DNA from 4 places in the Paenibacillus sp. PvR133 genome. Region 1 is predicted to be linked to each of the others. Evidence: predicted binding sites of a transcription regulator. Region 1 holds the regulator's gene; each other region holds the start of a gene.
The links. Region 1 encodes Rex, which represses fermentation and respiration genes when NADH is low (regulators of the CRP and FNR family bind a similar motif). Its sites were predicted from a motif close to TTGTGAAATATTTCACAA; they were not measured.

Region 2: JOE49_RS06855 (phosphoketolase family protein) is a predicted target of Rex. The motif match lies at 2,774-2,791, and genes of this name have one in related genera.
Region 3: adhE (bifunctional acetaldehyde-CoA/alcohol dehydrogenase) is a predicted target of Rex. The motif match lies at 1,483-1,500, and genes of this name have one in related genera.
Region 4: nirB (nitrite reductase large subunit NirB) is a predicted target of Rex. The motif match lies at 671-688, and genes of this name have one in related genera.

The regions. Positions count from the first base shown of each region.
Region 1 covers NZ_JAFIBS010000001.1:4,680,608-4,686,800, forward strand. Annotated here, with positions in the region: gene JOE49_RS20445 (amidohydrolase) at 1-916, opposite strand, end outside; gene JOE49_RS20450 (redox-sensing transcriptional repressor Rex) at 903-1,556, opposite strand; gene dinG (ATP-dependent DNA helicase DinG) at 1,601-4,468, opposite strand; gene JOE49_RS20460 (tetratricopeptide repeat protein) at 4,626-5,258, opposite strand; gene panD (aspartate 1-decarboxylase) at 5,341-5,724, opposite strand; gene panC (pantoate--beta-alanine ligase) at 5,717-6,193, opposite strand, start outside.
Region 2 covers NZ_JAFIBS010000001.1:1,529,561-1,535,753, reverse strand. Annotated here, with positions in the region: gene JOE49_RS06855 (phosphoketolase family protein) at 271-2,655, opposite strand; gene JOE49_RS06850 (GntR family transcriptional regulator) at 2,950-3,672, opposite strand; gene JOE49_RS06845 (glycosyltransferase) at 4,025-5,176, shown strand; gene JOE49_RS06840 (ring-cleaving dioxygenase) at 5,306-6,193, opposite strand, start outside.
Region 3 covers NZ_JAFIBS010000001.1:4,839,022-4,845,214, reverse strand. Annotated here, with positions in the region: gene JOE49_RS21285 (DODA-type extradiol aromatic ring-opening family dioxygenase) at 1-461, shown strand, start outside; gene JOE49_RS21280 (Crp/Fnr family transcriptional regulator) at 601-1,317, opposite strand; gene adhE (bifunctional acetaldehyde-CoA/alcohol dehydrogenase) at 1,576-4,188, shown strand; gene pflB (formate C-acetyltransferase) at 4,517-6,193, shown strand, end outside.
Region 4 covers NZ_JAFIBS010000001.1:2,014,913-2,021,105, forward strand. Annotated here, with positions in the region: gene JOE49_RS08975 (DUF4867 family protein) at 1-535, shown strand, start outside; gene nirB (nitrite reductase large subunit NirB) at 795-3,224, shown strand; gene nirD (nitrite reductase small subunit NirD) at 3,264-3,593, shown strand; gene JOE49_RS08990 (exosporium glycoprotein BclB-related protein) at 3,665-4,990, opposite strand; gene JOE49_RS08995 (immunoglobulin-like domain-containing protein) at 5,226-6,193, opposite strand, start outside.

The sequences.
Region 1 (6,193 bases):
TGGCAGGACCATCCGTTCCGAGAGAAACAGTAACCCCTGCACGCAGCAATTCAGGCACTCTGGCCACACCACTTGCCAGCTTCAAGTTGCTACCAGGATTATGCGAAACCGCTACACCACGTTCAGCCAGTAAAGCTATTTCTTCGTCGTTCAAATGAACGCCATGGGCAACAAGCGAAGGACGGGAGAAAAAGCCAAGCTTATCTAAGTGTGCAACTGGACGCAAACCGTAGTCGCGTACGTTTTGCTCCACTTCGGCGATCGTCTCAGACATGTGCGTATGCAGTGGCAAGTCCAGATCATGCGCAGCTTGTACGAATTTTTCAATAAACGCAGGTGGACATGTGTATGGCGCGTGCGGAGACATCATCGTTGTAATACGCCCGTCTGCTTTACCATGCCAGTTACGCGCAAAAGTCACGGCCTCAGCCAGCTTGATTCGCTGTTCTTCTTCCGAGCAAAGTCCAATTGCTCCACGCATCAGACTTGCACGAATACCTGACTCTTCAGCTACACGAGCCACCTCATCCATATGATCGTACATATCCAGGAAGGTCGTTGTTCCACCTTTCAGCATTTCCAGCACAGACAAGGACGTACCCCAGTACACGTCCGTAGATGTATACTTGGCTTCCATAGGCCACATTTTCTCCTGAAGCCATACTTGAAGTGCCAAGTCATCTCCATGCCCACGCAGCAGAGACATCGCCGCATGACCATGAGTATTAATCAGACCAGGTAAAAACAATAGCCCCTTACCATCGATCGCTTCCGTCTCTTCCTCACCCGCAGGCAAAGTTTCGCCAATATAAGTAATACGGCTATCCTCCACAATCATAAAACCATGGACTACCCCAGCTTCTGATCCATTTACGGCAAAAGAGCCGTTTTTAATCATCCATTTATTCACTGTCATATTGTGTTTCTTCCTTTCCGTCCTCCAAATAATAAGCGAGGCTAAGCAAATCAGTTGTAAAGTCTGTGGCATGAATCCGAATGTTGGCCGGTGCCTTGAGAGTAGTCGGTGCAAAGTTCAGGATCGCTCCAATTCCGCTCTCAATAAGCCTGTCAGCCACGTGCTGTGCTTCAAAATCAGGTACGGTAATAATCCCGATTCGAATGTTTTTTTCTTTCACAGTCGCTTCCAGTTCATCCATCGGTTGAACGACCAATGTATTGATCTTGGTCCCTACCTTATCCGGAAACGCATCAAATACTGCGACAATCTTCATATTGTCTTTTAAATAAGCGTTATAATTCGAAAGGGCTTGCCCCAGATTACCCGCACCGACCAATACGACATTAATTTGCTGGTCGATTTTCAGGATATGGCGTATTTTCTCAATTAGATAAGAAACATCATAACCGATACCCTTCCGACCAAAATCTCCAAAATAGGCGAGATCTTTACGGATTTGGGCCGGGTTCAAATCTAGCCTCTGTCCCAACTCTTGAGAAGAGACCGTAGCCACCTCCCGTTTGTGAAGTGCATTCAGATAACGTAAATATACGGGTAACCTCCGTACGACAGCCTCTGAAATTTTATCTGATTTCATACTTGCTCCCCCTAATTGTAACGAACATACTTAGTGTCCGTCCGTTATGCCTCTGTCTCCGGGGCGGATTGGAGCCATTCGGCGATGCGGGGCACCATTTGCTCCGATGGCATATGCTCCATTTTTGGTCCCGGTAACGAGTACAAAAAGTGCTTTCCGTAATAGGATTCGATCACACGCGTATCGTAAACGATAACGACCCCGTGGTCGCTCGCTGTACGTACTAACCGACCAAATCCCTGTTTGAAGCGAATGACCGCTTGTGGTACAGACAGCTTCATAAATGGATTCTTCTTCTGCTGCTGAAGCAGCTCGCTTTTTGCCTCCAGCAACGGGTGATTCGGCGGTTGAAACGGCAAGCGAACAATGGCCAGACAAGTCAGAGCCTTTCCTGGAATATCGACGCCTTCCCAGAAGCTGCTGGTTCCCAGCAATACAGAAGCTTTGGCTTCCTGAAAACGGCGGGTTAGCTTGCTGCGACTCCCACTGTCCACACCTTGTCCCAGCACAGTAATTTCGCTGGATGCTAAGGCCTCTTTGAGCGGCTCATACACTTGCCGGAGCATCCGATAGGAAGTAAACAGAACGAGCATTCTCCCCCGCGTCGCCTGAGCAGTCGCTCCTAGAGAGCTAACGAGCATATCTACAAAGTGTGCATCTCCTACACTGCCCTTCACGCTTGGGAAATCCCGTGGAATGACCAGCAACACCTGATCCCTGTAATTAAAGGGTGACGGGAGCTGCGAAGTCATCAGCCGCTCTTGATCTGCGGCCTCCTGCAAGCCGAGCTGATCGATCATGTACTGAAACGACTTATCTACCGATAAGGTAGCAGACGTCAGAATAATGCTTCTTTTTTTGTCAAAAAACATTTCTTTCAACTGGCGGCTCACATCGACGGGCACCGCATAAAATTGCAATGATTTACTACGGAATTGCCCACTCGCTTCGAGCCAGTATACGGTTGTTTCATCATCGAGTCGGATAAAAAAGCGCAAATTTTCTCGGATTCCCGCCAAATCCTTGAGCAGACCCGTGATATCTGTAATAAGGCTATCTGCCGCATAATCGTCATGTTCTTCCTTGACGTCCAGCATCAGCTTGTCGCCCTTACGCAAAATTTCGCTCATCGTTACATATAGCTGATTTTCCAAAGCCCCCGCCTGATCCCACTTTGCAGGCTTGGCCGAAGGTTTGAGACGGGAAGAAAACTGTCCTGTTTCACCCGGTGTCGCATCGCTTCGCTCTGGCAACATGCCAAACAGCTTGTCGCTTAGCAGGTCCCAAGTTTCCTTAACCTCTAACACGAGCGGATACATCTGATCGATGGTTGAAGCCCAATCCGCCGACTTCTCGTGCCCCGATTTTGCCAACTGTTGACGAAGTGAAGGCAGTTGTCCATTCTTGCTGTCTTTGAACAGTCGCGTCAGTGTATGCACGAGTGTGAAATATTTCATATGCATACCTAGGTGCTTACCAGCTACTTCCTCCAGGTGATGGGCTTCATCAATCACCAGATGTTCATAGCTCGGCAACAACTGGTGACTGGCTTTGACGTCTGTGAACAACTTAGAGTGATTCGTAATAACGACATCCGCTATCCCTGCTTCATGGCGTGCACGATGATAATAACATTTGCGGAACCATGGACAAGAACGACCAAGACAGGACTCTGAATCACTCGCCACCGTTTCCCAGAAATCCCCTCCACGGTTGCTCAGATTCAGTTCTTCATCATCACCGGTTTCTGTTAGCGTCAACCAGACGATCATCTGAGCCGCTGTAATTAAGTCTTCCTTCGGTGTCGCGAAGTCTCTTCTGTTTATTTTATGTTCAAACTTACGCAGACACAAATAATGTCCCCGACCCTTGAAAATAGCAGCCCGGAACGGAAACGGAATCACCTTGGTCAGCATCGGAATGTCGCGCTCGCGTAATTGCTCCTGCAGGTTGATCGTATGTGTACTTACCATAACGCGCTGTCCTTTTTTTACACTGTGATACAGCGATGGGAGCAAATAACCGAGAGACTTTCCTGTTCCTGTACCTGCTTCAATCAGCAGATGCTTGTCTTCACTCAGTGCCTGATTTACACCCTCAATCATCTGTATCTGCGCCTCGCGCTCCTCATATTGGCTCAAGGATGAACGCAAATTGTCCCGCACATCATCCATGTACTCCTCAAAGGAAACACCTGAAAGTGGATTCGGGTCATCTTCTCTACGCGGTGCAGCTAGCTCCGTCCAATCTTCCACTTTTAGCGCAAGCTGACGAAAAAACTGATGTCCCTCCAAATCCTGAATAGGATCAAGCTCTTTCTCTTCACGCACCCCATCAAGAAACCATCCAAGGTCACTGTCTTCCTCTGCAAACAAATCACTAAGCCGCTGTATCGTTATCAGAGGTAATGCTTGAAGTTCACCCAGACACTTTAAAAACACCTCAGCCGTAGCCAACGCGTCGCTGTCTGCTTGGTGAGGGCGATCATGCGCCAGCCCGAACTCAGAAGACACAAAACCCAACTGATACGAAGATAGCGATGGAAACATAATTTTCAGAAAATCCATTGTATCCAAGATTCTTCCGCTAAACGGTAAATATCCGCACCGATCCAGAGCGTTTTGCAAAAAATTAAAATCAAACGCCACATTATGACCGACCAGCACAACATCGTCCAGCATAGGCACGAGCTCCATCATCATTTCTTCAAGTGCAGGAGCATCCTTGACGTCATCGTCTGTAATTCCGGTCAATCCAGTGATAAAAGGTGGAATAGATCTGCCAGGGTTCACATAAGAGCCGTAAACACGGGAAATGCTGTTATCATGATCTATAATTGCAAGTCCGACTTGAATGATGTCATCCGCGGACTGGGTGCCTGTCGTTTCAAAATCCAATACCGCAAATTTCATTCGGGCTTAATCCTTTCTTATGACACTTACAAAAATAATAACTCTATATATTAGCATAGCAGAAGATCGCCTGTTTGGAAATTAAGACAGCCAAAAAAGACGATGCACACGCCGCCTGAGGAGGTGGGCATGCATCGTCTTACTCGGTGTCTGACAACTACATCCAGGTCATCATGGAGCTGTCGTATCGAAGCTTTTCGGTACCGGACAAACAGGCTTCCATATTGTGCAGCGGCTCGGGTAACGCAGGATCGAACTGATGTGCGAGAGCAAAACATTTTTGCGCCTCCTCTACGTCAGCCTGCTTTGCCAACAGACAGCCTAGCGCATTATAGATGACCGCCTTTAGTCCTGCCTGCTCAGTCAGGTCCAGCACCTTCTGAAAATGGCATACAGCCTCTGCTGGATCATCTAGTTGAAAATAGGCCATTCCCATATACATGCGACTCTGCCAGCTGTTCGGAAAATGCTGTAGTACCTGCTCAAATTGTTGGATCGCCTCAGGGTACATAAGTAATCGATAATACCCTTGCCCCCGATTAAAAGCTGGCAGCTCTTTTTCAGGCAGCTCAGTGTCAGACATATCGGTCTCTGCGGAAAATCCGGCCGCACGCAAGCAAACCATTTTTTCCTCAAAGGCCAGCCACTCATCCATAATTCCGTCACTCATTCTCCGCAGCAGACTCCAGTGCTGTAGCAGCTCCTGCCTGCGGGAGCCCTGGGCTGATGGGTAATGCTTCACGATATCATCTAACATGCTGTTCATTTCTGCGAATACATGCTGGAACATGTGCATCCCGCCCTTATGAAAGATGGATTAATACACTCACATTTTTCGCTTAAAAGACGGGTTTCATCCGCACTCCCATTCATTACATGATCGTCGCGTGTACTTCTTTGTTCATCGTTTGGGCTGGTTTATTATGTTCATCAACAAATACCACTGTTGGTTTGTATGTTTTGGCCTCTTCATTCGACATGGAAGCATAGGAAATAATAATGACTGTATCACCAGGCTGCACCAAACGGGCTGCCGCACCGTTGAGACAGATCACTCCGCTCCCACGCGGTCCGGGGATAACATAGGTTTCCAGTCGAGCTCCATTGTTATTGTTTACAATTTGAACCTTTTCATTCTCCAACAGATCCGATGTCTCCATGAGATCTTCATCTATAGTGATACTCCCCACATAGTTCAGGTTAGCTTCCGTAACGGTAGCGCGGTGAATTTTGGATTTCATCATGGTTCTAAACATGGGAAAGCACCTCCGCCTTCTGTATTCTTATATTGTCAATCAGTCGGGTATTGCCAAATTTCACAGCCAGCGCTACGATGACGTCTTCCTGAACATCACATAGCCGTTGCTCGGGACGAAGGGGCTCCAGACCGGGAAAAGTTAATATTTCAATGTAATCAATGTCTGCTAAAGGAGAGGAAGTAATGGTGGACTCCACCATTTGATGTAGCTGACGAATCGTAATTGTGTTTGTTACAATATCTTCGCTCACTTCTTGCACCTTACGCAGTGACTGGGACAGCACCAACGCCTGCTCGCGCTGTTCTGCACTTAAATACACATTACGGGAGCTGAGGGCCAAACCATCCGCCTCTCTGACGATGGGACAAGGTACGATAGTCACGTTCATATTGAGATCAGTCACCATCTGCTGGAGCACAGCAACCTGCTGCGCGTCCTTCATTCCAAAAAAGGCCAAATCAGGACC
Region 2 (6,193 bases), 3.2 Mb from region 1:
CCTCCTTTACTATTCTCATATACCTTAACACCTCTTTAATCCTCAGGCAAAATATAGAAATTCATTTCGTTCCCTATATATGTATATACCCACTAGCTTGTAAATTCTCTACCAAGTTCTCTGTGTGCTAAATCAAAAAGCGCCTGATCCCCATTGAAATCATACTTGAAGTCAAAGGAGTCAGGCACTTGTATACCACTACCAGATCATATATTCCACTTCATGCTTGATGGCTTGGTTGTCCAACACAAAGTTGAAGTGTCTGTGTTTTTATTTCAAGCCTTTCCATACCCAGTTCTCTACCTCTGGCAAATCAATACCCTCTTCGCGAATGAATTGATGATGTTTCTTAACCGTAGCATCCATTTCATCCACAATGTTGGTGTACTTCTCAGCGTTAGGTAAGTTGAGGACAGCTTCCTTCACTAAGTCAAAACGATCCATTTGATTCAATACACGCATATCAAATGGTGTCGTAATATCGCCATTCTCACGGTAACCATGTACATGCAAGTTATGGTTGTGACGATCAAAGAACAGATCTTTGATCAGACCTTCGTAACCATGGAAAGCGAAAACAACTGGCTTGTCTTTTGTGAAAAAATGATCAAACTCGGCGTCGGATAATCCACGCGGGTCTAGTTTTTGACTTCTCAGTTTCAGCAAATCTACCACGTTGATGTACCGAATCTTCAAGTCAGGCAGTTTTTCATGCAAAATGGAAATCGCAGCTAAACTTTCAATAGTTGGCTCTGTACCAGCAGAAGCAATGACAAGGTCAGGTTCTCCACCTTGATCTGTACTTGCCCAATCAATAATCTTCAACCCTTTGTCCACCAATTCTTTCGCTTCATCAGCACTAAACCATTGTGGACGTGGGTGTTTAGACGAAACAATCAAATTGATCTTTTGACGGTCATTTAAAATGGTGTCGAAAACAGCCAACAATGAATTGGCATCCGCTGGCAGATACTCCCGAATAAATTCTGGTTTTTTATCAGCCAAATGACCTAACAAGCCTGGATCTTGGTGTGTATACCCATTATGATCCTGTTGGAACACTGTTGAGGTTGCTACGACATTCAATGATGGGATATCTGCACGCCATCCTTGATCCGTTGCTTTACGCAGCCACTTAAAGTGTTGGGTGATCATCGAGTCAACCACACGCAGGAAGGCTTCGTAACTTGCAAAGAAACCATGACGACCTGTTAATACATAACCTTCCAGCAATCCTTCAGCTTGGTGTTCGGATAATTGAGAATCAATTACGCGGCCATAGGATGATAAGAATTCATCATTAGGTTCAATAATTTGGTCCATCCATTGGCGTTTGGTTACTTCAAAAACAGGAGCCAAGCGGTTAGACATCGTTTCATCCGGTCCGAAGATTCTGAAATTACGATTTTCTTCATTTAAAAGAACCACATCTTTAACGTATTTCCCTAAAACCGACATATCTTGCGCAATCACTTTACCAGGTACGGAATTATCCAGCGCATAGTTACGGAAATCCGGTAATTTCAAGTCTTTAATGAGGTTACCCGCATTCGCAACAGGGTTCATTCCCATACGTTTATCGCCTGTAGGCAGAATTTCAGCAAGCTCAGAGTTTAAACGACCGTTTTCGTCGAACAATTCCTCTGGTCTATAGCTATTCAGCCATTCTAACAAAGCAGGTGCGTGTTGCATATTCTTTTGATCAACCGGAATTGGAACCTGATGGGCACGGAATGAATTTTCATTCGGCACGTTGTCCCATTCCTTCGGACCTGTCCAGCCTTTAGGTGAACGAAATACAATCATCGGCCACGCCGGACGAGTAAGGTCATTATTTTCACGTGCATTCTTTTGAATAGCTTCAATCTTCTCGATGGCCGTATCCAATACTTTCGCCATTTCTGGATGCATGTGATCCGGATTTTCACCTTCAACAAAGAACGGCTCCCAACCCAAACCTTTAAAGTAGGAGGTCAATTCTTCTTTCGATTGACGAGACATAATCGTTGGGTTACTAATCTTAAAGCCATTCAAGTGCAAGATTGGTAGCACTGCGCCATCTGTGATGGGATTGATAAATCTGTTAGAAAACCACGAAGCGGCTAATGGGCCCGTTTCAGCTTCGCCATCACCAATAACAACAGCCGAAATCAGATCAGGATTATCCAGAATGGCACCTACACCATGAGAAAGGGAGTAGCCTAATTCTCCACCTTCATGGATAGATCCAGGTGTTTCAGGAGCAGCATGTGAAGCAATACCGCCAGGGAAAGAGAATTGTTTGAACAATTTCTTCATACCTGGGATATCTTGCGTAATTTGCGGATAGATTTCAGTGTAGCTTCCATCCAGATAAGAATTTGAAACCATAACCTGGCCGCCGTGACCAGGACCTTCAATGTAAAGCATGCTCAAATCATATTTATTAATAACACGATTTAGATGTGCATAAATAAAGTTTTGACCTGGAATTGTGCCCCAGTGTCCAATAGGCTTAACCTTCACATCTGAATCTTTTAAAGGCTCTCTTAACAAAGGATTATCTTTTAAATAAAGCTGACCTACCGAAATGTAGTTCGTTGCACGCCAATATGCATCAAGTTTTTCCAAATATGTTTTAGATGAATAATCTGCTAACACGGGTGATAACGACATGGTGTCCACTCCCTAAGTAGTTTTGTTTGTAATTTATTTCCGGAAATTTCATCTACATGTCCATCATAACGCTACGCCAATTTAATTCAACCTTTTTCACAAGTGATACGGTCCAATTTTGTGAAATTTTGAACATACTATGAAATATAAATTAAAAAGACAGTAAAAAAGCTCTTACATTAAAATATATAGAAGTATAAACCAATAAAATTTGTAATAAACGAGGTAATTGCAGGCTTCAATCCTTTTTTCAAAACCATAAAAAAAAGACCGGAGAATTCTCCAGTCTTATCATTAGTGAACCGATACAAAGGTATTAAATTTCAAATATTTGTAATGAAATCGCATATGAGAAAACTCAAATGGCGTACCGTTATCTAAAAAGAACACACCTTCCATAATACCTACAGGCTCATTTTCATTTAAATGTAGCAGCTTTTGATCATTCTCTTGAGACGGTTCTGCAAAAATGGATAAAAAAGATTTGGTGACGGCCAAGTTCCGCGAGTCTTCCAAATAATTAAAAATGGACCCCTCGATAATTGTCTGATTTAAATTCTGGACAATTTTAATGGGGATATAGCCCGTTTCAATCATAAAAGGATCATCATCAAACAGACGTAAGCGAACAATTTTGTAAACAAAATCATGAGTCTCCAAGAACAAATCGCGCTGTAACTCTTCTGTTGGCGGAATGACCTCAAAACTCAATACTTTGATCTTAGGCTTTTTACCATGCATTTGAAAATTATCAGTGACCCCTAGATTAGAGCCTTCGTAGTTAAAGATAGATTCATTTCTTATGTATAATGGATTAATAAATGTCCCGGAACCTTGTTTTTTGAAAATAATTCCGACATTCTCCATTTTAGTCAGAGCACGTTTAATTGAACTACGACTAACCTGGTAAGTCTCACTAAGACTACGTTCATCTGGCAATCTCATATCCGCAAACTTTCCCGCAAAGATTTTCATCTTGAGATCGTCAATAATTTGCTTATAGACAAATTGTGTCATATAGTACTCCTCTTTCAGGTCTTCTATAACTCTATATAGTTTACCATAACTTGCCCATTTCATCTCATGTTTGTTTCTGTTTGCTGAGCGGGCTTTCAGCGGATAGGAAGCGCCGTCGCTTTTACTTTACATCTCTATGCATAATACCATGATTACACATATATAACACCACTGAACGTACCTGCAAAACAGCAGAAAATACAGAACCCCCACCTTAGCATCAGTAATAAGACCAAGCCTGTTTCGAACCTTGAGGGATGTTTGACTAGACCAGGCTACAATCCTTGAATACATTGTTATTATTCATCTTGTTCAAACGTTTTCTAATAAGAATGGTGGGGGGGAGATCATATTGGCTATCCGCTACAGCGTCATCATTCCAACCTATAATCGAGCCCAGCAATTGTTGCTCACACTCGCTTCATTTGAGACACAAACCTATCCAAAGCAACTATTCGAAGTCATTGTAGCTGATGACGGTTCTACAGACGGAACGAAAGAAATGGTTGAAGGCTTCAAAGCATCCTATCCTCTTATCTATGTGTCACATCAGGAACAACGCGGTCGATCTGCCGTTCGAAATTTGGGACTGCGCCGTGCAAAAGGGCTATACATCATCTTCTGCGACGCTGACTTTGTAGTATTACCGGAATTCATTAGGATCGTGAGCCGTTATCACCGTAAATATCCCAAGTCCGTGCTCTCAGGCATTCCTCACTCATGGGACGATGCTTTTACCCATTATTACCCTGACTTTTCTCCTGAAGAAAAAGAACAATGTCGCAACATACTTACGCAGTCCAACTTATGGAATGCTGACTATGAAGCAGCGAACGAAATTACTCCGATCATAACGCCTGAAGATATCCTTCATCAAACGGGTGCACTGTCTAAAGTAGTTAGTCCCACAAGAGTCCCCCCCAATACGCAGAAACAATTTGCCACAACGGATGTCGCTCCCTGGATGCTGCTGGTTACTCGTTGTGTAGCCATCAGACGCAGCCACTTGATTCGTATTGGAGGTTTCAATGAACGGTTTGTGCTGTATGGACTCGAAGACTGGGACCTTGGCTATAGATTGCATCGCTTGAAGATCCCTTTTTATTGCATCAAAGGGGTCGTCGGATATCATCAGGAACATCCAACCTATCTCAGAGGTAACGTTTTAAATACAGAAAATCTGAGAATCATGTATGAAACTTACGGATTCAATGACTCCTCGTTAAATTTATTTGCCCTTATCCCTCCATCCGAGGATTTTGAGACCTACAAAAATACGTTGCGGGTATTGCGCAGGGGATTCCGCTCTAGGTTAACACGCTCATCAGCACTGTTATTAAGAAGAACATTACGCATTGCAGCCAAACAGTTCTACGATCAAAGCCATACTCATGCATACAAAAAATCATTACACTTGATAAAAAAGAAAGCAGAGAACCGGAAAAGTCGAGTCGCTCACGTGTTACGAGAAATGCTGGTGAAGTCTGAAAAGCTGGTGGAGTAGCAAGAGGCCGGAAGGGCACGAGACAGATAGGTTGAAGCGAGATTCTGCCCAAGATAAAAAGACTCTTCCATATGAGAGCAGGCCAAACTCGGCAAGCTGTCTTATGGAAGAGTCGTATGCAACTTTTTCTTACTTTTGTTTTTCCGTTAATGTTCTCACTTCAATAGGATGCAGATTCGCCTCAATTTGAGCCCGCTGCGGTTCATACCACTCTGGCAGCATTAATTTCTGCCCCAAAGATTCAGCAGGTTCATTATTAGCAAATCCCGGTGGATCTGTAGCAATTTCAAATAGTATGCCGCCCGCTTCTCTGAAATATATCGCATTAAAATATTGGCGGTCTATGATTGGAGTCGGCTGATAGCCATAATGCTGGACTGTGCTTCTCCATTCTTCATGTTGTTCGAAATCTTTTGCACGCCATGCAATGTGATGTACCGTGCCTGCTCCACCAAAGCCTAGACCCATTTTGGCGAGCGGAACATCTACGATGTTGCCGATTTCTCCTACGGACTGATAACGGGCATATTCGGCGTCTTCAGCGATTTTCGTAAATCCGAGTATGCTCTCCAATGCATCCATCGTTCTCTGTGGATTGACGCTAAATAGCACAGCACCTCCAAACCCCTTAATTGCTTTATCAGCCGAAATGCCACCGTAAGACCAAGTACTATTCGCTCCCGCTTCACGTTCAACAAGCTCAAGTCGTAAGCCCTCATTATCCTCGAATTGAAGATATTGTTCAGAAAAACGGCTCGTTTTCGTAACTTGAATATCAAAGCTTTCCAAACGATGTTGCCAAAAATCAAGTGAACCTGGGGGTACCACATACGAGGTTATGCCCACCTGGCCTCCTCCGATTCGTCCTTTGGGAGTTCCTGGTGCAGGGAAAAATGTAATGATCGTTCCAGGACTTCCTGCCTCGTTACCAAAGTACAAGTGGTAAACCTCAGGAGCATCGAAGTTGATTGTTTTCTTCACTAACCGAAGCCCCAGGACGCCGGCATAGAAGTCGAC
Region 3 (6,193 bases), 160 kb from region 1:
GGGTGAGGGGACTGGATCATGGATCCTGGACATTGTTGCATCGTATGTATCCTGAGGCAGACATTCCGGTAGTTCAGATCTCAGTAAATCCATATCTTTCGCCCAAAGCACAATATGCCATTGGTGAAGTGCTGCGTGGACTGGGAGAACAAGATATTCTGGTCATTGCCAGTGGAGTGACTGTTCATAATCTGCGTATCGTCAAATGGGGGGAAACGAAAACAGAACCTTGGGCTATAGATTTTGATGATTGGATTATTGAAAAAGTTCAAAGTAGAGATATAGAGGCTTTGGATCACTATGAAAGCGAAGCACCGTATGCTCGCCAGGCCGTACCAAGAGCAGAGCACTTTGTACCGTTGTTTATTGCAATGGGGAGTGGCAATCCTGCAAACAAAGCCAAGGTCATCCATAGAAGCTATGAGATGGGGAATTTAAGTTATCTATGCTTACAGTTTTAAAAAGTGTGTTGCCAGAAGAAGGACTAGTGTTAAAATGCTTCGCAACTGCTTCTGTATAAGTAGAGGAGTGGAAATAAATTAGGGAGTGTTATAAGCTATAATGGCTTATAACACTCCCTTTTACATAAAAAACGATTTATTATATGCGGCAAATCTCACGAGGGCACAATTCACAATGACATACGCCTTGCAGCATTTCCAAATCCTTGACAACAATCATGCCATTATCATATTCAACTGCATTTTTCTTACGTAGATCACTAAGCATCCGGTTTACGCTTTCCCGAGTCGCACCGATCATATTTGATAAGTCAGTATGAGTAATTTTTTTATGAATCAGGATATGTTCGCCGTGAGGCTCACCATAGGTATTGCATAGACGGATGAGTGTTGAACATAAAGCGCCAGGCTTGCCGTACATCATCAAATCGCGGAACTTAGTCTGAGTAATGCGATGATGCGAACCCATCCATTTCATAAAGTCAATCGCAAAATCACAATGCTGGCAAATAAGTAGCTCCAGATCTGTATGATCGATTACGCCAATATCACTGTCTTCCAGAACCTCAGCAGAAAAGGAATGCTTAGTACCGAAAAATGGATCGGCTTGACCAACAAGATCGCCGCTTTGATACATATATAGAATAAGTTCCTTACCCTCATCCGTTGTTTTGGTTACTTTCACGCGTCCGCGCTTAATATAAAACAGCTTATCCGCTGTATCTCCTTCCCAGAACAGATGCGAGCTTTCTGGCATAACTCGATCTTTCATCATCACTTGCAACCGGTTGAAGCTGGCCTCCGAGAAGCAACAGGTGTTGCCGCGGGCTTCCATTACATTTGTAGGGTTTCTCATCGTCCATTTCCCCTTTGTATCCTATGTTTTTTATCTGCAACTTGATCAATTCAAATTCATTATATACCTGCGCAATGCGTTTTTGGGGCAAGAAGAGGGGGTAAAAGTGGCAGAATTCCAAACTTTGTGATTTAATTCACTTCATAAAATAAAATTTTAAATAGATTGTGAAAAAAATCACAATATATCTTGAAAAGCTGTGTTACGATCAGTGCGTGAACAAGAGATAGTACACGAGATAACAGGAGGATGAGGGAAATGGCTGTTAAAAACGAGGTTATCCAAAAAGAGCAAAGCGCAGAGCAGTATATTCAAACGCTGATTGACCGGGGGAACCGGGCACAGCAAGCTTTCATGAGTATGAATCAGGAACAGATTGACGAAATCGTACAAGCTATGGCACTCGCAGGGATGGATAAACACATGTACCTGGCGAAGTTGGCTGTTGAAGAAACAGGACGCGGTGTGTACGAGGACAAAATCACCAAAAACATGTTTGCAACAGAATATGTCTATCATAGTATCAAAAATGAAAAAACCGTCGGTGTCATTGAAGACAATGATTTTGACAGTTTTCAAAAGATAGCAGAGCCAGTCGGCATTATCATGGGGATCACTCCAGTGACAAACCCGACTTCGACTACGATGTTCAAAGCGTTGATTGCCATTAAAACACGTAACCCAATCATTTTCGGTTTCCATCCATCTGCTCAATCGTGTAGTGCGGAAGCAGCCCGCGTCTTGCTCGAAGCAGCCGTCAAACATGGTGCTCCAGCTGATTGTATTCAATGGATTGAAGCTCCATCGATGGATAAGACAAATTCACTCATGAATCACCCGGATGTGGCTCTGATTCTGGCAACTGGTGGATCAGGCATGGTTAAGGCGGCATATAGCTGCGGTAAACCTGCTCTGGGTGTAGGCCCAGGTAACGTGCCTTGCTTTATTGAAAAAACAGCAGACATCAAGCAGGCCGTGAACGATCTTATCCTCTCTAAATCTTTTGACAACGGTATGATTTGTGCTTCCGAGCAAGCGGTTATTATCGAAGAGCCAATCTTCGAACAAGTGAAAAAATTGATGATCGCTAACGGCTGCTATTTTGTAAATAAAGAAGAAGCAGCTAAGCTCACTCAAGGAGCTATGAATGTCGAGAAATGTGCAGTGAACCCAGCAATCGTCGGGCAGTCTGCTGTGAAAATTGCTGAAATGAGTGGTATCACAGTACCAGCAGGAACTAAAATTTTGGTCGCTGAGATTGAAGGGGTAGGAACAAAATTCCCATTGTCTGCGGAAAAATTGAGTCCTGTATTGGCTTGCTATAAAGTGAAAAATGCGGAACAAGGTATTCAACGCGCTGCTGAAGTCGTGGAATTCGGGGGCATGGGCCACTCGTCCGCTATTCATTCGAACGATGAGGACGTTATCGCTCGCTTCGCAAACCGTCTGCAAACAGGACGTATCATTGTAAATGCACCTTCCACACATGGTGCGATTGGCGACATTTACAACACCAATCTTCCTTCGTTGACACTCGGTTGCGGTTCGTACGGTCGTAACTCGACTTCGTCGAACGTATCGGCAGTCAATTTGATTAATGTGAAAAGGGTGGCGAAACGGACGGTGAATATGCAATGGTTCAAAGTACCTTCCAAAATCTATTTTGAAAAAAATTCGACACAGTATCTTGCTAAAATGCCTGATATCACACGTGTAGCCATTATCACGGACCCTATGATGGTAAAACTGGGATATGTGGATCGTGTTATTCATTATCTGCATCAACGCCAAACACCGGTAGCTATCGAAGTGTTCTCTGAAGTAGAGCCAGATCCATCGACAGTTACGGTAGAACGTGGTACAGAAATGATGAGACGTTTCCAACCGGATTGCATCATCGCACTGGGCGGCGGTTCGCCAATGGATGCGGCTAAAGGCATGTGGATGTTCTATGAATATCCAGATACTGATTTCAATAACTTAAAACAAAAATTCATGGATATCCGTAAACGGATTTACAAGTACCCACGTCTGGGCCAAAAAGCACAATTTGTAGCTATCCCTACAACCTCGGGTACAGGTTCCGAAGTTACATCGTTTGCAGTAATTACGGACAAAAACCTGGGTAACACGAAGTACCCGCTGGCTGACTATGAGTTGACTCCTGATGTGGCAATTATTGACCCAGTGTTTGTATATTCGCTGCCTAAAACAGCTGTAGCGGACACAGGTATGGACGTTCTGACACATGCTATCGAGGCTTACGTGTCCGTAATGGCTAATGATTACACAGATGGTCTGGCAATTAAAGCCATTCAATTGGTATTCCAATACCTAGAACAATCGGCTCTGATCGGTGATAAGCTGGCTCGTGAAAAAATGCATAATGCTTCCACACTTGCTGGTATGGCGTTTGCTAATGCATTCTTGGGTATTAACCACAGTCTTGCACATAAATGGGGTGGACAATACCATACAGCGCATGGCCGCACGAATGCCATTTTGCTGCCGCACGTTATTCGCTATAATGCGAAAAAACCGACAAAATTTGCTTCGTTCCCTAAATATTCGCACTTTGTTGCGGATGAGCGTTATGCAGAAATCGCGCGCATACTGGGACTGCCTGCACGCACCACCGAAGAAGGGGTTAACAGCTTGATCGAAGCAATCCGTAAGATGAACAAAACACTCGGTATCGAGGAATCGTTCCAACAAATCGGTTTCGATGCGAAGGATTTCGAATCACGTGTAGACTATCTGGCTGACCGCGCATTTGAAGATCAATGTACAACTGCGAATCCGAAGTTGCCGCTGGTTACTGAGTTGGCTGATGTCTATCGCAATGCCTTCTACGGACGTTTTGACCAATAATATAATAGGTACGAAGAGGCTTGTGAAAAAGCATTTTCTCGTTCAATACCGATGCAGGCTCTCTATATAGAGGGCCTGTTGGTTTGGGAAGGGAGGTGAACGGCAAGGCTAAGGATATAGGCGTGAAGCCAGGGAAAATAAAGTGATAAAAATCACTCATATTGTGATTTTTATCACATACTACACTCTATCATTATTCTACAATAAGGGTGTAAGAAAGGTCCCGACACTGAGCGTAAGGCATCGGTGAACAGGCCGGGCTCAAGAAATAGCTTTATCGTGAAAAAAATCACAAGTCCGGAAGACCAAACAATTTGGAGGGATTTACATGTCGGTGATTGAGAGAGAATTACAAGAGCAACAATCTGGCTGGAGAGGTTTTAAAAAAGGCAAATGGACTAAAGAAGTCAACGTCAACGATTTTATTGAAACTAATATCTTACCTTATGTTGGCAATGAAGAATTTTTGGTTGGTCCTACCGCCAACACAACTGCATTGTGGGATATTGTATCCGATCTTACCAAAAAAGAGTTGGCAAACGGCGGCGTGCTTGATGTAGACGTGAATACGCCATCCACTATTATTTCACATAAACCGGGTTATCTAGACCGGGATAAAGAGCAAATTGTCGGTGTACAAACAGATGCTCCATTCAAACGCTCTTTGCAGCCGTTTGGTGGAATTCGAATGATGATCGACGCTTGTAAAGCCTATGGTTTTGAAGTACCAGAAAGTATTATTGATATTTTCACTCATATTCGTAAAACTCACAACCAAGGTGTATTTGACGCTTATACAGATGAAATGAGAGCAGCTCGTAAAGCTGGTATCATTACTGGTCTGCCAGATGCATACGGTCGTGGTCGTATTATCGGTGACTATCGTCGTGTAGCTTTGTATGGTGCAGACTTCTTGATCCAAGATAAAAAGCTGCAACTGAAAAGCCTTGAAGTTGATTCCATGGAAGAAGACGTAATTCGTCTGCGTGAGGAAATTTCCGAACAAATTCGTGCTTTGAATGAACTGAAACAAATGGCTGCTGAGCACGGTTTTGATATTTCAAAACCTGCTAACAATGCGAAAGAAGCTTTCCAATGGGTATATTTTGGATATCTTGCAGCAATCAAAGAACAAAATGGTGCAGCAATGTCCTTAGGACGTGTATCTTCCTTCCTTGATATTTACTCTCAACGTGATATGGAAGAGGGTACAATGACAGAAGAACAAGCTCAAGAACTGGTCGATCATTTTGTTATGAAATTGCGTATTGTTAAGTTCTTGCGCACACCTGACTATAATGAACTATTCAGTGGAGATCCAACTTGGGTTACTGAGTCCATTGGTGGTATGTCCGTAACTGGAGAAACTCGGGTAACTAAAAACAGCTTCCGTTTCCTGCACACCCTCTACAATCTGGGACCTGCACCGGAGCCGAACCTGACTGTACTGTGGTCGGAAAAATTGCCTGAAGGCTTCAAAAAATATTGTGCGAAAGTTTCTATTGAAACTAGCTCCATTCAGTACGAGAATGACGATCTGATGCGTCCGATTTATGGAGACGATTATGGTATTGCTTGTTGTGTATCGGCAATGAAAATCGGTAAACAAATGCAATTCTTTGGTGCTCGTGCCAACTTGGCTAAAGCTCTGCTGTATGCAATTAACGGTGGTAAAGATGAAAAATCTGGCGTCCAAGTAGGGCCTGAATTCCCAGCCATTACAGGCGAAGTTCTGGAATATGAAGAAGTGTTGAGCCGCTTCAAACCTATGATGGAATGGTTGGCAAAACTGTACATGAACACTTTGAATGTTATTCACTACATGCATGATAAATATAGCTACGAACGCATTGAAATGGCGTTGCATGATCGTGATATTCTCCGCACCATGGCTTGTGGTATTGCGGGTCTGTCAGTTGCTACCGACTCCTTGAGTGCCATTAAATTTGCAAAAGTTAAACCAATCCGTAACGAAAAAGGGATTGCTGTTGACTTTGAAATCGAA
Region 4 (6,193 bases), 2.7 Mb from region 1:
GACCAGCGTACCCGATCAAGGAAACCATTATGTACCTTCGGTCGCAGAACTCGAAGACTTCGGTGTAATTCACCGGATTCAAGATGAGGTGTACGGCCAACTTCCAATTCAGGCTGGTTTTTGCGCAGGTCAGAATACGGGTCTGACCGGGCTGGAATATCATCAGGGCAGCGAGGTGGTGATTGCCGCTACAGACTGTATTCATCTTGTCGGCAGAGTACAGGACATTGAGGACAATTCCTATGACAGTGCAAATGTTCAGGTGTTTTTTCAGCCTAAAAACACGGTTGTCGAGATATATTCAACGACACTTCATTATGCTCCCTGTAAAGTTGACAGTGAAGGATATTTGACGATTGTGATCCTTCCGGCAGGAACGAATATGCCACTTGAAGCGGGAGAAGGTAGCCGGGGGAACCTACTGCTGACTAAGAAAAATAAATTTCTTATGGTTCATAGTACACAGATGGAAAAAATCGCGGCTGGCGTCCATCCCGGGCTGCACGGGAAGTTGCTGAATATTTCACCCATTTGAGTCAAAGTCCATCATTCATAAATTAAACTAAGGGACCAGCTAGCTGGTCCTTTTTTTTAACTCAATTTCAGCTGCTTACCTTTATCCCTTGAAGCAGAATAGGGAAATCCCTAAATATTTTTAATTTGAACTACATTGTGATTCTAATCACATATAGCTCTATCTGCTGCATTAAAATAGAAGCATAAGCAATATTCATAGGAACGTAGGAGATGTCGTCGGATAGGAAGCATCGTCGAATGAATGGAGGAACCGGTATATGATAAACAGTAAACAAAAACTTGTGGTTATAGGGAACGGGATGGCTGGTATCAATACGGTCGAACAAATTTTGAAATTAACGGATAAGTATGAAATTACGGTCCTGGGAAATGAGCCGCATCCGAACTATAACAGGATCATGCTCTCTTATGTGTTGGAAGGTAGTAAAACGATTGATGATATCATACTGAACGATTTGCAATGGTACGCGGATCAAGGGATTACTTTATATACAGGAAAAATGGTGAAAAGCATTGACGGTGAGAACAAGAAGATTCGCACCGAAGACGGACTGGAAATTGATTATGATGTAGCTTTGGTAGCTACTGGTTCACAATCATTTATTCTGCCTATTCCGGGTAAAGAATTACCGGGTGTCATCGGTTTCCGAGATATCGCCGATTGCTCGGCAATGCTTGAGGCAGCAAAGACCTTTAAAAAGGCAGCTGTCATTGGTGGAGGCCTATTGGGGCTGGAAGCAGCTAAAGGCTTGGTCAACCTGGGTATGGATGTTACGGTCGTTCATTTAATGGAGGATTTGATGGAACGCCAGCTGGACCGGGAAGCCTCTGCGATGCTGAAAACAGAACTAGAACGCCAGGGAATCAAGTTTGCTATGCAAATGCAAACTGCGGAGGTGTACGGTCAAGATCGGGTACAAGGACTGCGGTTTTCAGACGGAAGCGAGCTGGAAGCGGATTTGGTCGTTATGGCCGTCGGGATCAAACCTAATATTCAGGTGGCTGTGCAAAGTGGTATGGAAACGAACCGTGGTATTGTAGTCGATGATTTGATGAGAACCTCCGTGCCGGATGTATATGCTGTAGGGGAATGTGTTGAACACCGCGGAACCTGTTACGGCTTGGTAGCTCCGCTGTTTGAACAGGGGAGTGTAATTGCCAAACATTTGGCAGGTGCGGATACTGAAGGTTATATGGGATCGGTGGTTTCCACCAAGCTCAAAATTTCAGGGGTGGATGTTTTCTCAGCTGGCGAATTCATAACCCAGCCTGAACATACGGTGATTGTGGCAAAGGATGAGTGGAAGCGCACATACAAAAAAGTGCTGCTTCGTGAAAATAAGATTGTTGGAACTGTACTGTTTGGCGATGTGAGCGAATCTGCTAGCCTTCAAAAATATGTGCGTCAGCAAACATTGATGACAGATGAGATATATGGACAGATCATGGGTACTGGATGCAGCAAGGACGGGGCGAAATCATTATCCGCTGAAACGATGGCTGATGACGAAATTGTCTGTGGCTGTAACGGTGTAACCAAAAAGACGATTGTGGATGCGATTAATGATAATGGACTGACCACAGTCGATGAAATTAAGGCATGTACCGGAGCAACGCGTTCCTGTGGAGGGTGTAAGCCGGTTGTAGAGCAAATTCTGCAGTACGTTCTTGGAGACAGCTTCAAGACGTCAGCCAAGCAAGGAATATGTGGCTGCACAACTTTGAGTCGGGACGAGATTGTGGAAGCGATCAAAACCAAAGGACTGACAACAACGCGTGAAGTTATGAATGTACTGGGTTGGCATAATGATGAAGGATGCTCCAAATGTCGGCCAGCGCTGAATTACTATCTGGGAATGATTAACCCGGATACCTATGAAAATGAGGGAGATTCCCGTTTTGTAAATGAGCGATTGCACGCGAACATTCAAAAGGATGGAACGTTTACAGTTGTTCCTAGAATGTACGGTGGTGTAACGACCCCAGAAGATTTGAAGAAGATAGCAGATGTTTCTCTTAAATACAACGTTAAGGTCGTTAAAGTAACAGGAGGACAGCGGCTGGATTTGATCGGTGTCCGTAAAGAGGATCTGCCTAAAGTATGGGAAGAACTCGATATGCCGTCGGGATATGCCTACGCGAAGTCACTTCGTACAGTTAAAACCTGTGTTGGATCACAATTTTGCCGGTTTGGCACACAGGACTCGATGGGAATGGGAGAAGTGTTGGAACGGAAATTCGAACGACTGGATTTCCCGGCAAAATTCAAATTAGCGGTTAATGGATGTCCACGCAACTGTGCGGAATCATGTACCAAAGATATCGGAATCGTAGGTAATGATGGGGGCTGGGAGATCTTTATCGGTGGTAATGGCGGTATTAAAGCGCGGTTGGCTGATTCACTCTGTAAAGTAAAAACCGACGCCGAGTTGATTGATATTGTAGGAAGCGTAATGCAACTCTACCGGGAAACAGGACAATACCTGGAACGTACTTCGGAGTGGGTGGAACGGATCGGTCTGGAGGAGATTCAGAAGGCTGTCGTTCATGATACAGATCATCGACAAGCTTTAGTAGAACGCATCGAATTTGCATTACAACAGGTCGAAGACCCTTGGAAAAAGATCATCAATGATGAGGATTCACGCAAAAATTTATTCGAGGTTGTCACCCCGTCTATTGTGTAATTGTATCTAAAATGCCTGAGGAAGGGAGCGATCAAACAAATGATCAAAAATGCCGAATGGCTTGTCGTCGGTCATAGTAAGGATTTTCCGATCAGAATAGGGCGTACGATCCATATCAAAGGTACTGAAATTGCTGTTTTCCGCACTTCGGAGAATGAGCTTTATGCCGTTGAAAATAGCAGTCCTCATCCCAAAGGAGGTCCTCTTACAGAGGCTATAGTATCTGGTCATAATATCTATGATCCTTTATATGACTGGAAAATTGATCTGCAGACGGGCATCGTTCAAGAGCCTGATCACGGACAAATTAAAACGTTCGCCGTTTGTGAAGAGGGAGAAGAAGTAAAAATATCGTTCGAAACGGTTTAGTTCGTCTGTTGGAATACAAATAAAAAGGGCTCGACAGGAACAATCCTGCTGGGCCCTTTTTTCTTTTTGGATCAGGTAATGGTGACGCCTGCACTTGCATAACCTACGATAGTGTTTACGAGGGAAATACCTGTAGCTGTGGCAGAGAAGACAAGGAGCAGACGAGTCTGTGCGGTTACGGGGATAGCCAAACCAGTAGTAATGCCGCTAGAGGTCGTTCCCAAAGCAACAATGCCATTCAGTGGAGGGGCCAATGTAACGATAGCTCCCGGAACTGCTGTGAAAGTGTTATTAGGTGTTGGGGAACTAAACAGCTGGGCAGTAATTGTCGCAGTTGAACCCACGAGAGTTAATGCAGCTGTTGTACTGAAGTAACCAGCAATAGATGTAATTACGCCATCCCGTGGTACGGAAAAAGCAAAGTTAATCAGAGGTCCTACAAGTGTACCTGTCAGGTCTATGACCCCGCCTACGAGGCTAATACCTGTTGCTGAGCTCCCAAAGCCGATCAAACTTGTGGTTCCTACCACTCCGCCAAGAACAGTTGTCAGTATAGCAGGTCCTCCTGAAGCAAACGGGATGATGGCTCCCGAGCCAGTTACGCCTGTTGACCCTGTAGCTCCAACGGCTCCCGCAGCTCCGGGTGCGCCCGTCGCACCAGTGGAGCCTGTAGCTCCAACGGCTCCAGCGGCTCCGGGAGCGCCCGTAGCGCCCGTGGCGCCTGTCACACCCCCGGCAGGGCCCGCAGCACCTGTAGCGCCGACAGGTCCAGCCGCCCCAATTGGCCCCGCAGGGCCGGCAGGGCCAACGGGTCCGGCCGCTCCGATAGGACCAGCGGCCCCAATAGGTCCAGGAGGCCCTTGTGGTCCTGGTCCACCTACGGGTCCAGGCGCACCGCCGGGTCCCACGGATCCAGGAGGTCCTTGTGGACCAGGCGCCCCTGACGACGAGGACGTGGTACCCAACGCAATACTGATAGCCGTTCCGGCGGTTCTGATTGCACTGATCAAACTGTCTTTAAGAGCAGGATCGAGGGATTCCTGTAAGACGATGGACAATAGGACATCCAGCAATTGTTGCAGTGTAGTTCCTACGCTGATTGGGGAGAAAGGCGTGGCTTCTATCGCTACAATAGCAAGCTCCAGCGCTGCCAGTAAGTCTGCCTTAATCCCGCCTCTAAGTCTTAAGTTTTTCGCCAGAGACAACAAACGTCTTAAAATCTGTTGCAAGGAAGATACATTAGCCGCAGAGGGGCTTGCGAATACAAGTGGGATGATCGCAGTCAATTCATTGATAAGCTTGAGAAGCTCTTCGATATTTCTATTTATTCTTGCTGGCTTACAGTCTTCGTCTCTTTTTGAGGCACCACTGAACCTGAACGGTTTTTTGTGTTTCATATTCAAATATCTCCTCCTCACCATTCTTCCTACTGTAGAGGTGACAGGTGGTTCATCGCCCCGTTTCGCAGATATTGATAATATATTTACTGAAGCGAAAAGGGTGAATAAACAAGCAAAAATGATTGTTGGAGGCTTGTACATAAAATATACATAAAAAAATACGGCCCCCGAAAAGCTTGGAGGCCGCGTTGTATTTGCTTATACTCATCTGATGTATGAAGCTTGAAAAGTCTTATTTAAGAATACGTACCAGCAGTTCAGCCATCTCACCTCTGCTGATAGCCGCTTTTGGCTTGAGTGTTCCATCTGGATAACCGCTGATCCAACCGGAGGATACTGCATTTTGAAATGCTGCGGAGGCCCATGCTGCAATCTGCTGCTCATCCTTGTAGGATTGCAGTGCAGCAGTGCTGGAAATGGATGTCTGATTCTGCATCGCGTGTGACAGGATCACCATCGCCTGTTCACGGGTAAGACTCTCATCAGGTCCGAAAGTTTGAGCGGTTAGCCCTTGAATCCATCCCTGGCGGTGAGCAAAATCCACGGCTGATCCAGCCCAGTGTCCCTGCATATCTGTAAATGAGGTAGAAGGGCTCTCATCTCCAGCAGTTCCCAATGCTCTGGTCAGTATGGCTACAAATTCTGCACGGCTTACAGCGCGATCAGGGCGTATGTTTCCGTCTTTATAGCCTTGTATCCAGCCTTTGTCTGCAAGAGATTGCAGGGACTTCGCTGCCCAATGGCCTTGTACATCCGGCCATACCTGAGCTAGCACTTGTGGATCTGACGAATTGCTTGGGTCATTTTGCACACTGGCATTATTGGTTTGAGTCTTTGCGTCTGTGGCGACGGCAAAGGTACCTAACCCGGTCGTATTCAGACTCACACCCGACAACATCCCTTTTGAATCCATTACAGCAGTCCCTTTTAAAATCTCACGCTCACCATTCTCGTGAATAACAAGAATGGAGAACTGGGGCTCTGTATTGTGTAACTCACTTAAGGATTCGTTATCCAGCGGTAGAATGATCGACGAGGTTCCAGTCACATTGGCTTTGATGTCTGTAACCGGACCCATCAGCGTCAGGCTGGATTGTTGCTCGGCCCAGTCACGGATCTGCTGTGCACGTTGTACATCTGCCTGCTGGAATGACAATGTAACGTCCTGCTGGCCTGAGGCCATGCTGGTTAAGGTGTCAC